3 regions of the Cupriavidus sp. UYPR2.512 genome follow, and region 3 is predicted to be linked to each of the others. Evidence: predicted binding sites of a transcription regulator. Region 3 holds the regulator's gene; each other region holds the start of a gene.
What was found. The regulator HrcA, encoded in region 3, represses chaperone genes, less so after heat shock. The targets are predictions, from matches to a motif close to TTAGCACTCNNNNNNNNNGAGTGCTAA.
Positions count from the first base shown of each region.

Region 1 (3,277 bases), on a different contig from region 3:
TACGGTGGCCAAGATGCTGCAGCCAGTGGGCGAGCATTCGCCCGCTGAAGGGTTGCGGCTGTACAGCTACACCCACCCTGAATACCGCGAGACGCTGACCGACTACTTCTCGCATGAGCCCGCCAACGTGCTGCTGGCACGCGGCACCGAGGGCGAAGTGGTGGCCGATGCGCGCCGCACCAGCCGCATCGACTGGCTGCATGAAGGCCACCAGCAGACGCTGGTCGATCCGGCCGTGGGTTCGCTGGCCGAAGTACCTGAACTGCCGCCCGGCAGCGACGCCGGCCAGACCGTGGCCTGGATCCGGCGCGTGCTGGACGGCGCGGTGCCGGTGCCGGCACCGCTTGCGATCCAGGTCGAGGCCATCCGCGAATGCCTGCGGCAAGGCACCCGCGTGATCTGGGCCAGTCCGGTCTGAGCAGCCCCGGGACCGCTGTCAGGCCTTGCGCGGGGGCAGCGGGATGCGCTCGGTCTCGCCCGGCACGTGCGGGAACTGATCGTCCTCCCAGCGCTGGGCGGCGGCTTCGATCGCCACCTTGCTGCTGGCAACGAAATTCCAGTAGATAAAGCGGTGCCCGTCGGTCGGGTCGCCGCCCAGCAGCATCACGCGCGACGGCGCCGTGGCCGTCAGCGTCGCGGGCTGGCCCGGCGTGAGCACCACCATGTGCTCGGCCGGCAGCGGCTCGCCGTCGAGCGCCACCGCGCCATCCACCGGATAGATGCCACGCTCGGCATGATCGGCCGGGATCTCCACGCTCGCGCCCGCATCCAGCTCGATCGCCACATACAGGGTGCGGCTGAAGACCTTGACCGGAGAGATCTGGCCAAAGGCATCGCCCGCAATCACCACCATGCGCACGCCCGGCCGCTCGATCCGCGGCAGCGTGGCGGCGGGATGATGGAAGAACGACGGCTCGGCACCCTCATGCTCCTGCGGCAGTGCCACCCAGGTCTGGATGCCATGCAGGCGGGCACCGGCGGGGCGCACATGCTCGGGCGAGCGTTCCGAGTGCACGATGCCACGCCCGGCGGTCATCCAGTTGACGTCGCCCGGGCGGATCGCCTGGTCGCTGCCCAGGCTGTCGCGGTGGATGATCTCGCCTTCGAACAGGTAGGTGACGGTGGCCAGCCCGATATGTGGGTGCGGACGCACATCAGCGCCGCCACCCGGCGGCAGCTGCACCGGCCCCATATGGTCGAAGAAGATGAACGGCCCGACGGTCTGGGTCGCGGCGGCGGGCAACAACCGGCGCACGGTAAAATCGCCAAGGTCGCGCACATGCGGCTTGAGCAAGTGTTCGATAGCAGACATAACTCCTCCGGTGGAATGAGAGAGGCTCGCAAGCATGCCAGCGCGCCGCAGCTTGGTCGAGTGTAGCCGCTGATGCAACAAATCATTGCAGCAGCGGACAGAACCCCAATGCCCCGCACCGCTCTAATATCCAGTGCGCCGAACCGTGGGTATCTTTCCCGCCGCTCAAGGTGGTAAGTAGCTATGCTATCTGCGAGAGCAATCGAGAGGAACTATCACGGCCATCGGGGCTCCAATTAGCACTCACCCGGCCTGAGTGCTAATATGTGTTGCAGTGCCACCGCCCCAAACGGCGCGGCACCCCGGCAACCGAACCGCCGGATGCGAAAGGAGCCATTGAGTGAACGCAGTCTTGTCTGCCGACCAAACCCTGAATAACCGTCTGCCAACGGCACCCCGGAGCACGGGCAGCTTTGCGCTGACCTTCCCGGCCACCGTTGGCAACCTCGACAGCTATATCCAGGCTGTCCACCGGATTCCGCTGCTGACCGCGGAGGAAGAGCAGCGCCTGGCGCGCGAGCTCCGCGACCACGATTCCGTTGATGCGGCCCGCCAGATGGTGATGTCCCACCTGCGCCTGGTGGTGTCGATCGCCCGCCAGTACCTGGGCTACGGCCTGCCGCACGCCGACCTGATCCAGGAAGGCAATATCGGCCTGATGAAGGCCGTGAAGCGCTTCGACCCCGAACAAGGCGTGCGCCTGGTGTCGTACGCGATGCACTGGATCAAGGCCGAGATCCACGAATACGTGCTGAAGAACTGGCGCATGGTCAAGGTGGCCACCACCAAGGCCCAGCGCAAGCTGTTCTTCAACCTGCGCAGCCACAAGCAGGGCGCGCACACGTTCACGCCGGAGCAGATCGAGGCCGTGGCGCGCGAGCTGAACGTCAAGCCCGAAGAAGTGATGGAGATGGAAACCCGCCTGTCGGGCGGCGACCTGGCGCTGGAAGGCCAGATCGACGACGGCGAAGAGGAATTCGCCCCCATCGCCTACCTGGCGGACAACCACAACGAGCCCACCCGCGTGCTGGAGGCCAAGCGCCACGACCGCATGCAGGTCGAAGGCCTGGAAGAAGCGCTGGCCAAGCTGGACGAACGCAGCCGCCGCATCATCGAGGCGCGCTGGCTGCACGTCGAGGACGACGGCTCGGGCGGCGCCACGCTGCATGAGCTGGCTGACGAGTTCGGCGTCTCGGCCGAGCGCATCCGCCAGATTGAAGCCGCGGCCATGAAGAAGATGAAGGGGGCGCTGCAGGCGTTCGCCTGATCCGCGCGTCCAGCCATGCAAAAGGCCGGTCCACTGGACCGGCCTTTTTGTTGCCCGCGAGAGGCCGGGTGCGACGTTATGCCGCACCCCTCCCCTCGCTTTCACATCACGACAGCAGCTGTTTCAGGTCGTGCGCGATCGGATCCGGACCCTGGCCGTGACGGATGAACAGCCGCAGCTTGCCCTCCGGGTCGAACACATAGCTGCCCGCGGAGTGGTCCACCGTGTAGTTGCCCGGGGAGCTGCCCGGCACCTTGGCGTAGAACACCTTGAAGTCCTTGGTCACCTTCTGCAGTGCGGCTTCGTCGGCCGGGCGCAGCCCCAGGAAGCGCGCATCGAAGGCCGGCACGTACTGGGCCAGCAGCGCCTGCGTGTCGCGTTCCGGGTCGACCGTGACGAACAGCACCTGCACGCGGTCGGCGTCCGGGCCCAGTTTCTCCATCACCGCCTTCAGTTCGGCCATCGTTGTCGGGCACACGTCCGGGCAGTGGGTGTAGCCGAAGAACATCACCACCGCCTTGCCTTTGAAGTCGGCAATGGTGCGCACCTTGCCGTGATGGTCGGCCAGCGAGAAGTCCTTGCCGAAGTCCGCCGCGCCGGTGATGTCGACATTGCGGAACGAGGCCTTCTGCTGCCCGCAGGCAGCCACGGCCAGCGCAAGCGCGGCCAGCAGGGAAAAGCGGCGGAAGGCGGCGAAC
Region 1 covers NZ_KB902909.1:75,214-78,490, forward strand. The annotation lists gene ybiB (DNA-binding protein YbiB) at 1-418, shown strand, start outside; gene A3A5_RS0110365 (pirin family protein) at 437-1,312, opposite strand; gene rpoH (RNA polymerase sigma factor RpoH) at 1,653-2,579, shown strand; gene A3A5_RS0110375 (SCO family protein) at 2,686-3,277, opposite strand, start outside.
Region 1: the regulator HrcA is predicted to act here: its motif matches at 1,549-1,575, upstream of rpoH (RNA polymerase sigma factor RpoH).

Region 2 (3,277 bases), on a different contig from region 3:
CCCATGCCGCCCATGCCGCCCGGCATTGCCGGAGCCGACTCTTCCTTCGGCGATTCGGCAACTGCGCAGTCCGTGGTCAGCATCAGCGAAGCCACCGAAGCGGCGTTCTGCAGTGCGGTGCGGGTGACCTTGGTCGGATCCAGCACGCCCATTTCCACCAGGTCCCCGTACTCGCCCGAAGCCGCGTTGTAGCCGTAGTTGCCCTTGCCTTCGATGACCTTGGCAACGACGACCGAAGCTTCTTCACCAGCGTTCAGCACGATCTGGCGCAGCGGCTCTTCCATGGCGCGCAGCACGATCTTGATGCCGGCGTTCTGGTCCGGGTTTTCACCGGTCAGTGCCGAAATCGCAGCGCGGGCACGCAGCAGGGCCACACCGCCGCCGGGGACGATGCCTTCTTCCACCGCAGCGCGGGTGGCGTGCAGGGCGTCTTCCACGCGGGCCTTCTTTTCCTTCATTTCGACTTCGGTGGCAGCGCCAACCTTGATCACGGCAACACCGCCGGCCAGCTTGGCCACGCGCTCTTGCAGCTTTTCACGGTCGTAGTCCGAGGTCGCTTCTTCGATCTGGGCGCGGATTTGCTTCACGCGGCCTTCGATCGCACCTGCGTCGCCGGCGCCATCGATGATGATGGTGTTTTCCTTGCCGATTTCGATGCGCTTGGCCTGGCCCAGGTCGTTCAGGGTAGCCTTTTCCAGCGTCAGGCCGATTTCTTCAGCGATGACGGTGCCGCCGGTCAGGATGGCGATGTCTTCCAGCATGGCCTTGCGGCGGTCGCCGAAGCCCGGGGCCTTGACGGCGGCGGTCTTCAGGATGCCACGGATGTTGTTCACCACCAGGGTCGCCAGGGCTTCGCCTTCGACGTCTTCAGCGATGATCAGCAGCGGGCGGCCAGCCTTGGCCACTTGCTCCAGCACCGGCAGCAGATCGCGGATGTTCGAGACCTTCTTGTCGAACAGCAGCACGAACGGGCTGTCCAGCTGGACAACCTGCTTTTCCGGGTTGTTGATGAAGTACGGCGACAGGTAGCCGCGGTCGAACTGCATGCCTTCCACGACTTCCAGCTCGTCGGCCAGCGACTTGCCGTCTTCGACGGTGATCACGCCTTCCTTGCCGACCTTGTCCATGGCTTCGGCAATGCGCTCACCGATCGAGGTGTCGCTGTTGGCCGAGATCGCGCCAACCTGGGCGATTTCCTTGCTGGTGGTGGTCGGCTTGCTGACCTTCTTCAGCTCTTCAACGGCGGCGGCGACAGCCTTGTCGATGCCGCGCTTCAGGTCCATCGGGTTCATGCCGGCGGCGACGAACTTCATGCCTTCGCGCACGATCGACTGGGCCAGCACGGTTGCGGTGGTGGTACCGTCACCGGCGTTGTCGCTGGTCTTGGAAGCCACTTCCTTGACCATCTGGGCGCCCATGTTCTGCAGCTTGTCCTTCAGCTCGATTTCCTTGGCCACGGACACGCCGTCCTTGGTCACGGTCGGGCCGCCGAAGCTGCGCTCCAGCACCACGTTGCGGCCCTTCGGACCCAGGGTAACCTTCACTGCGTTGGCGAGGATGTTCACGCCTTCGACCATCTTGGCACGGGCGGCGTCGCCAAACACTACGTCTTTTGCTGCCATGTTCTGATTCTCCTAAATCTGTACGGTGGTAGTCGTCAACAAGTGATTACTTGTTCACCACGGCCATGATGTCTTCTTCGCGCATGACCAGCAGTTCCTGGCCTTCGACCTTCACGGCCTGGCCGGCATACTTGCCGAACAGCACCCGGTCACCCACCTTGACGTCGAGGACAATGTTGTTGCCCTTGTCATCCTTCTTGCCGGGACCGACGGCGAGCACTTCGCCTTGATCGGGCTTCTCGGCAGCATTGTCGGGAATCACGATACCGGACGCGGTCTTGGTTTCGTTGTCCAGACGCTTCACGATCACGCGGTCGTGCAAAGGACGCAGATTCATACGGACTCCTAGATACAAAAAGTGAGTTTTTAATCACAAATCGGGCCGGCTACCGGAGCGACGGCCGTCAGAAATGTTCAGGTGTCGCAGGAGCTGTTAGCACTCACCCCTGACGAGTGCTAATTATAGGGACGGGGTACGGGCATTTCAAGACAGGGGCTTGATGCGGGTTTTCCCGAGGGCTGCCTTGCAAGGGTGTCGAAAGGGATCGACGGGTAGCCGTTTCATCACCTGCCTTGGATGCGCGGCGGGTAGGCAGGCGGCCGCACCACGCGGCGCGGCGGTGCCCGGCAGGCTCTCCGTCCGACACCGCCTGATGACCAGCTTGGTGTGCGTTTATCTCAATGCAGTCGCGCTAGCGCGCCGACCCCTTCCCGGCCGCGCGGGTACGTGCGGCCTTGCGGGCCGCCTCGGAGCGGCCCGCTGCCCCTTTGGTGCTGGCGGCCTTCTTGGCGGCGGCGGAGCGCTCGGCTGCGGTATGCGTACCTGCCGCGCGCTTGGCCTGGGCAGACAGCGCCTTGGGAGAAGCCCCAGCGGTGCCCTCGCGCTTGAGCGCCTTCAGTGCGGCGCTGGCGCGCTTTGCCGTGCTTTCCGAGCTGGCCCGCCGCGGCGCGGCTTTGCTCTCGCCTGACTTGGCCGCCTTGGCAGCGCCCTTCTTCGGCGGCACATCCACGCCTGCGCGGCGCGCCTCGGACAAGCCGATTGCAATGGCCTGCTTGGCGGAACGCACGCCGTGCTTGCCCTTGCGCACAGCTTCGATCTCGTCGTGAACGAAATTGCCGGCCTGGGTGGTCGGCGCCTTGCCCGCTTTCTTGTCCGCCCTGGCGTGGGCGATAGTCGATGCCCTTGGCATGGTCGTCTCCATGACTGCCGCGGTCATCCGGCCTGGGCCATGGCAGATGCAATGTCCGCGGCGCTGATCAGGACCCGCCATCTGCCGGCGGGCTGACCAGAGTCCCACGCATATGTCGTTCCAGGCTCCCATCCGGGCTGCCATCGCCACTCACAGGGCGATGGTCTTCAGACTGCATGCCATATCTGCTCACCGTACCCCAAATCTACCTGGCCATGCGCGAAGCCAACCTGCATTGGCATGCCACCCCCGGCTCCCGCCATCGTCAGTATCTGGCACCAAGGGTCCCGTCACGCCTGGGGGCCCTTGTAGGAGCAATTCCGGCGTCTCATCGGCGCAACCCCGACAGCGCAAGCTGCGCCTGCTGCCTAGACTGGGCTTGTCGCCGCGCGTCTGCCCGGCAGGCATGTGCGGCATACGTTGCGCCGGACCCTGTTGGACGGCGCTTCCCGACAACAACCCTGG
Region 2 covers NZ_KB903075.1:228,289-231,565, forward strand. The annotation lists gene groL (chaperonin GroEL) at 1-1,622, opposite strand, end outside; gene groES (co-chaperone GroES) at 1,669-1,959, opposite strand; gene A3A5_RS0121185 (DUF6496 domain-containing protein) at 2,315-2,812, opposite strand.
Region 2: the regulator HrcA is predicted to act here: its motif matches at 2,056-2,082, upstream of groES (co-chaperone GroES).

Region 3 (3,277 bases):
ATCATTCAGGCACGGGATGAAGTGGAAATCCTTGCCGCCCGCGACCTTGAACTCGGTCTGCCCTTCCATGGCGATTTCTTCCAGCGTCTCGATGCAGTCGGCCGGAAAGCCCGGGCAGAAGACATCGACCCGGCCCGCACCGACCTTGCCCAGCTCGGCCAGCGTCGGCGCGGTGTACGGCTGCAGCCATTCCGCCTTGCCAAAACGAGACTGGAACGTCACCTGATACTGGCCCGGCTGCAGGCCCAGCGCCTCGCCCAGCAGCCGGCCGGTCTTCAGGCATTCGCAGTGATAGGGGTCGCCCAGCTCCAGCGTGCGCCGCGGCACGCCGTGGAACGACAGGATCAGCTTGTCGCCGCGCGCAAAGTCCGGCATGCCGTGCCGCGCCCAATAGGCGCCGACTTGCTGGTGCAGCGCCGAGATATAGGCCGGGTGATCATGGAAATGCTTGACCAGCCGCAGCTCGGGCTGGTTGCGCCACTGGCCCAGCACCCGGAACACTTCGTCGAAAGCCGTGGCCGTGGTGGTGCCCGAGTACTGCGGATACATCGGCAGCACCAGCACCTGCTCGCAGCCCTGCCGGCGCAGCGCCTCCAGCACCGAGGCAATCGACGGGTTGCCGTAGCGCATTGCGCACGCGACCGTCACTTCATGGCCGTGCTGGTTCAGCAGCCGCTGCAGCGCATGGGCCTGGCGCTCGCTGTAGACCAGCAGCGGCGAGCCCGTCATATGGGCCTCGCGCAGCCAGATCGATTCGTACTTCAGCGCCGAGGCGCGCGAACGCAGCGGCAGGATCACCCCATGCAGCAGCGGCAGCCAGGCCGCGCGCGGGATCTCGACCACGCGCGGGTCGGACAGGAATTCCTTCAGGTAGCGCCCCACCGCCTTGGGCGTGGGAGCGTCCGGGGTGCCCAGGTTGACCAGCAGGATCGCCGTGCGCGGCGCCTGGCCGTGCAGGTAGGCCGGTTCGGGAGAAAACGTCATGTCGCTTCCGGGTTGGCACGGTGCCGGAATGGCGCCGGTGCGGCGCGCCGGCGATTGCCGCGCTCGGTAGGAATGGAGCCGCTTGTCAGACCAGCCAGTCTTTCCACTAGTTCTGGCTCAGGGCGCTGGACAGCAAGCGCGCGGTGATGTCGACGATGGGGATCACGCGCTCATACGCCATGCGCGTGGGGCCGATCACGCCGAGCGTGCCGACGATCTGCCCGTCGACTTCATACGGGGCAGTGATGACCGCCATGTCTTCGATCGGCACCAGCCGGCTTTCGCCGCCGATAAAGATCTGCACGCCCTGCGCATGGCTGGACACGTCCAGCAGCTGCAGCAGGCTGGTCTTGTGCTCGAACACGTCGAAGAGACGCCGCAGCTTGTCCATGCTGGAAGCCAGGTCGTCCACTTCCAGCAGCTTGCGCTCGCCGCTGATAAAGACGTGGTCGTCGTCCTCATCCTCGGCGACGCTGCCGGCCTCGACCGCGGCCTGCATCAGCTGCGACATGTCGCGGCGCAGGTCCTGCAGTTCCACCCGCAGGTGGCCGCGCACCGTGTCGAAGCTCATGCCGGCATAGTGCGAGTTGAAGAAGTTGGCCGCCTCGATCAGCTGGGCCGGCGTGTACGACAGCTCGGTCTGGATAATGCGGTTCTGCACATCGCCCTCGGGGCTGACGATGATCAGCAGGATGCGCTTGTCCGACAGCCGCATGAATTCGATCTGCCGGAACGCCTGCGCGCGGCGCGGCGTCATCACCACGCCGGCAAAGTGCGACAGGTTGGACAGCGTGCGCGCCGCCGCCGTGATCATGCGCTGCGGCCCCAGTTGCTGGCCGCCGAGCTGGTCCTGGATCTGGCCGGTCAGCTCGGCCAGGTCGGCGTTGCGCTCCAGCGGCTTGGCCGTCAGCATCGAATCGACGAACAGCCGGTAGCCGCGCGGGGTCGGGATACGGCCGGCCGAGGTGTGCGGGCTGGCAATAAAGCCCATTTCCTCCAGATCGGACATCACATTGCGAATGGTCGCAGGCGACAGGTCCAGCCCCGAGTACTTCGACAGGGTGCGGGAACCGACCGGCTGCCCTTCGGCAATATAGCGCTCGATCAGAGTCTTGAGCAGCGTTTTGGAGCGTTCATCCATGATGTTCCGATTTTACGCAAGTTTTGGACCTTCTGGCGGCCGGCCTGGGCCGCCCGCCCGCGCCTGCTGACAACCGTCATGGCGGTATGGTCTAATCCCGGCATGTCCGTCCCCCCGAAAGCCAGCGCCGTGCGCACTTCGTTCAAGACCGTCGCCCTGGTGGGCCGGTACTCCACTGCCGGCATCGAAGGGCCGCTGGAGGAGATCGCCTCTTATATCCTGCGCAACGGGCAGGACGTGGTGTTCGAGCGCGACACCGCGCTGGCCACCGGGCTGACCGCCTACCCTGCCCTGTCCGCCGAGGAGATCGGCCGGCATGCCGACGTGGCCGTGGTGCTGGGCGGCGACGGCACGCTGCTGGGCATCGCCCGCCAGCTGGCCGGCTATGACGTGCCATTGATCGGCGTCAACCACGGGCGGCTGGGCTTCATGACCGACATCGCGCTGGAAGATGTGCACACCGTGCTGCCCGACATGCTCGACGGCCGGTATGAGGCCGAGAACCGCCTGCTGCTGGAATCGCGCGTGGTGCGCGACGACATGGACATCTTCTCCGCGCTGGCCCTGAACGACGTGGTGGTGAACCGCTCGGGCATCTCCGGCATGGTCGAGCTGGCGGTGTCGGTGGACGGCCACTTCATGTACAACCAGCGGTCGGACGGCCTGATCGTGTCGACCACCACCGGGTCCACCGCCTACGCGCTGTCCGCCGGCGGCCCGATCCTGCATCCGACGCTGTCCGGCGTGGTGCTGGTGCCGATCGCCCCGCACGCGCTGTCCAACCGCCCGATCGTGCTGCCGCACGACGCCGAGGTCATCATCGAGGTGGCCAGCGCGCGCGACGCCAGCGTCAACTTCGACATGCAGTCGCTGACCTCGCTGCTGCCGGGCGACCGCATCGTGGTGCGGCGCTCCGAAAAGACCATCAACCTGCTGCACCCGGTCGGCTACAACTACTACGCCACGCTGCGCAAGAAGCTGCACTGGCACGAGTATCCTTCCGAAGACAATCGCCTCTGAGCCAATCAAGCCGCCCCTTGAGCCTGATCCCGAACCCATCGGACCGACTACCTTCCACGCCACGATGCTGCGCAGCCTGTCCATCCGCGATTTCGTCATCGTCGATACGCTCGACCTGGACTTCACCACTGG
Region 3 covers NZ_KB903151.1:164,212-167,488, reverse strand. The annotation lists gene hemH (ferrochelatase) at 1-984, opposite strand, end outside; gene hrcA (heat-inducible transcriptional repressor HrcA) at 1,091-2,125, opposite strand; gene A3A5_RS0125255 (NAD kinase) at 2,228-3,145, shown strand; gene recN (DNA repair protein RecN) at 3,210-3,277, shown strand, end outside.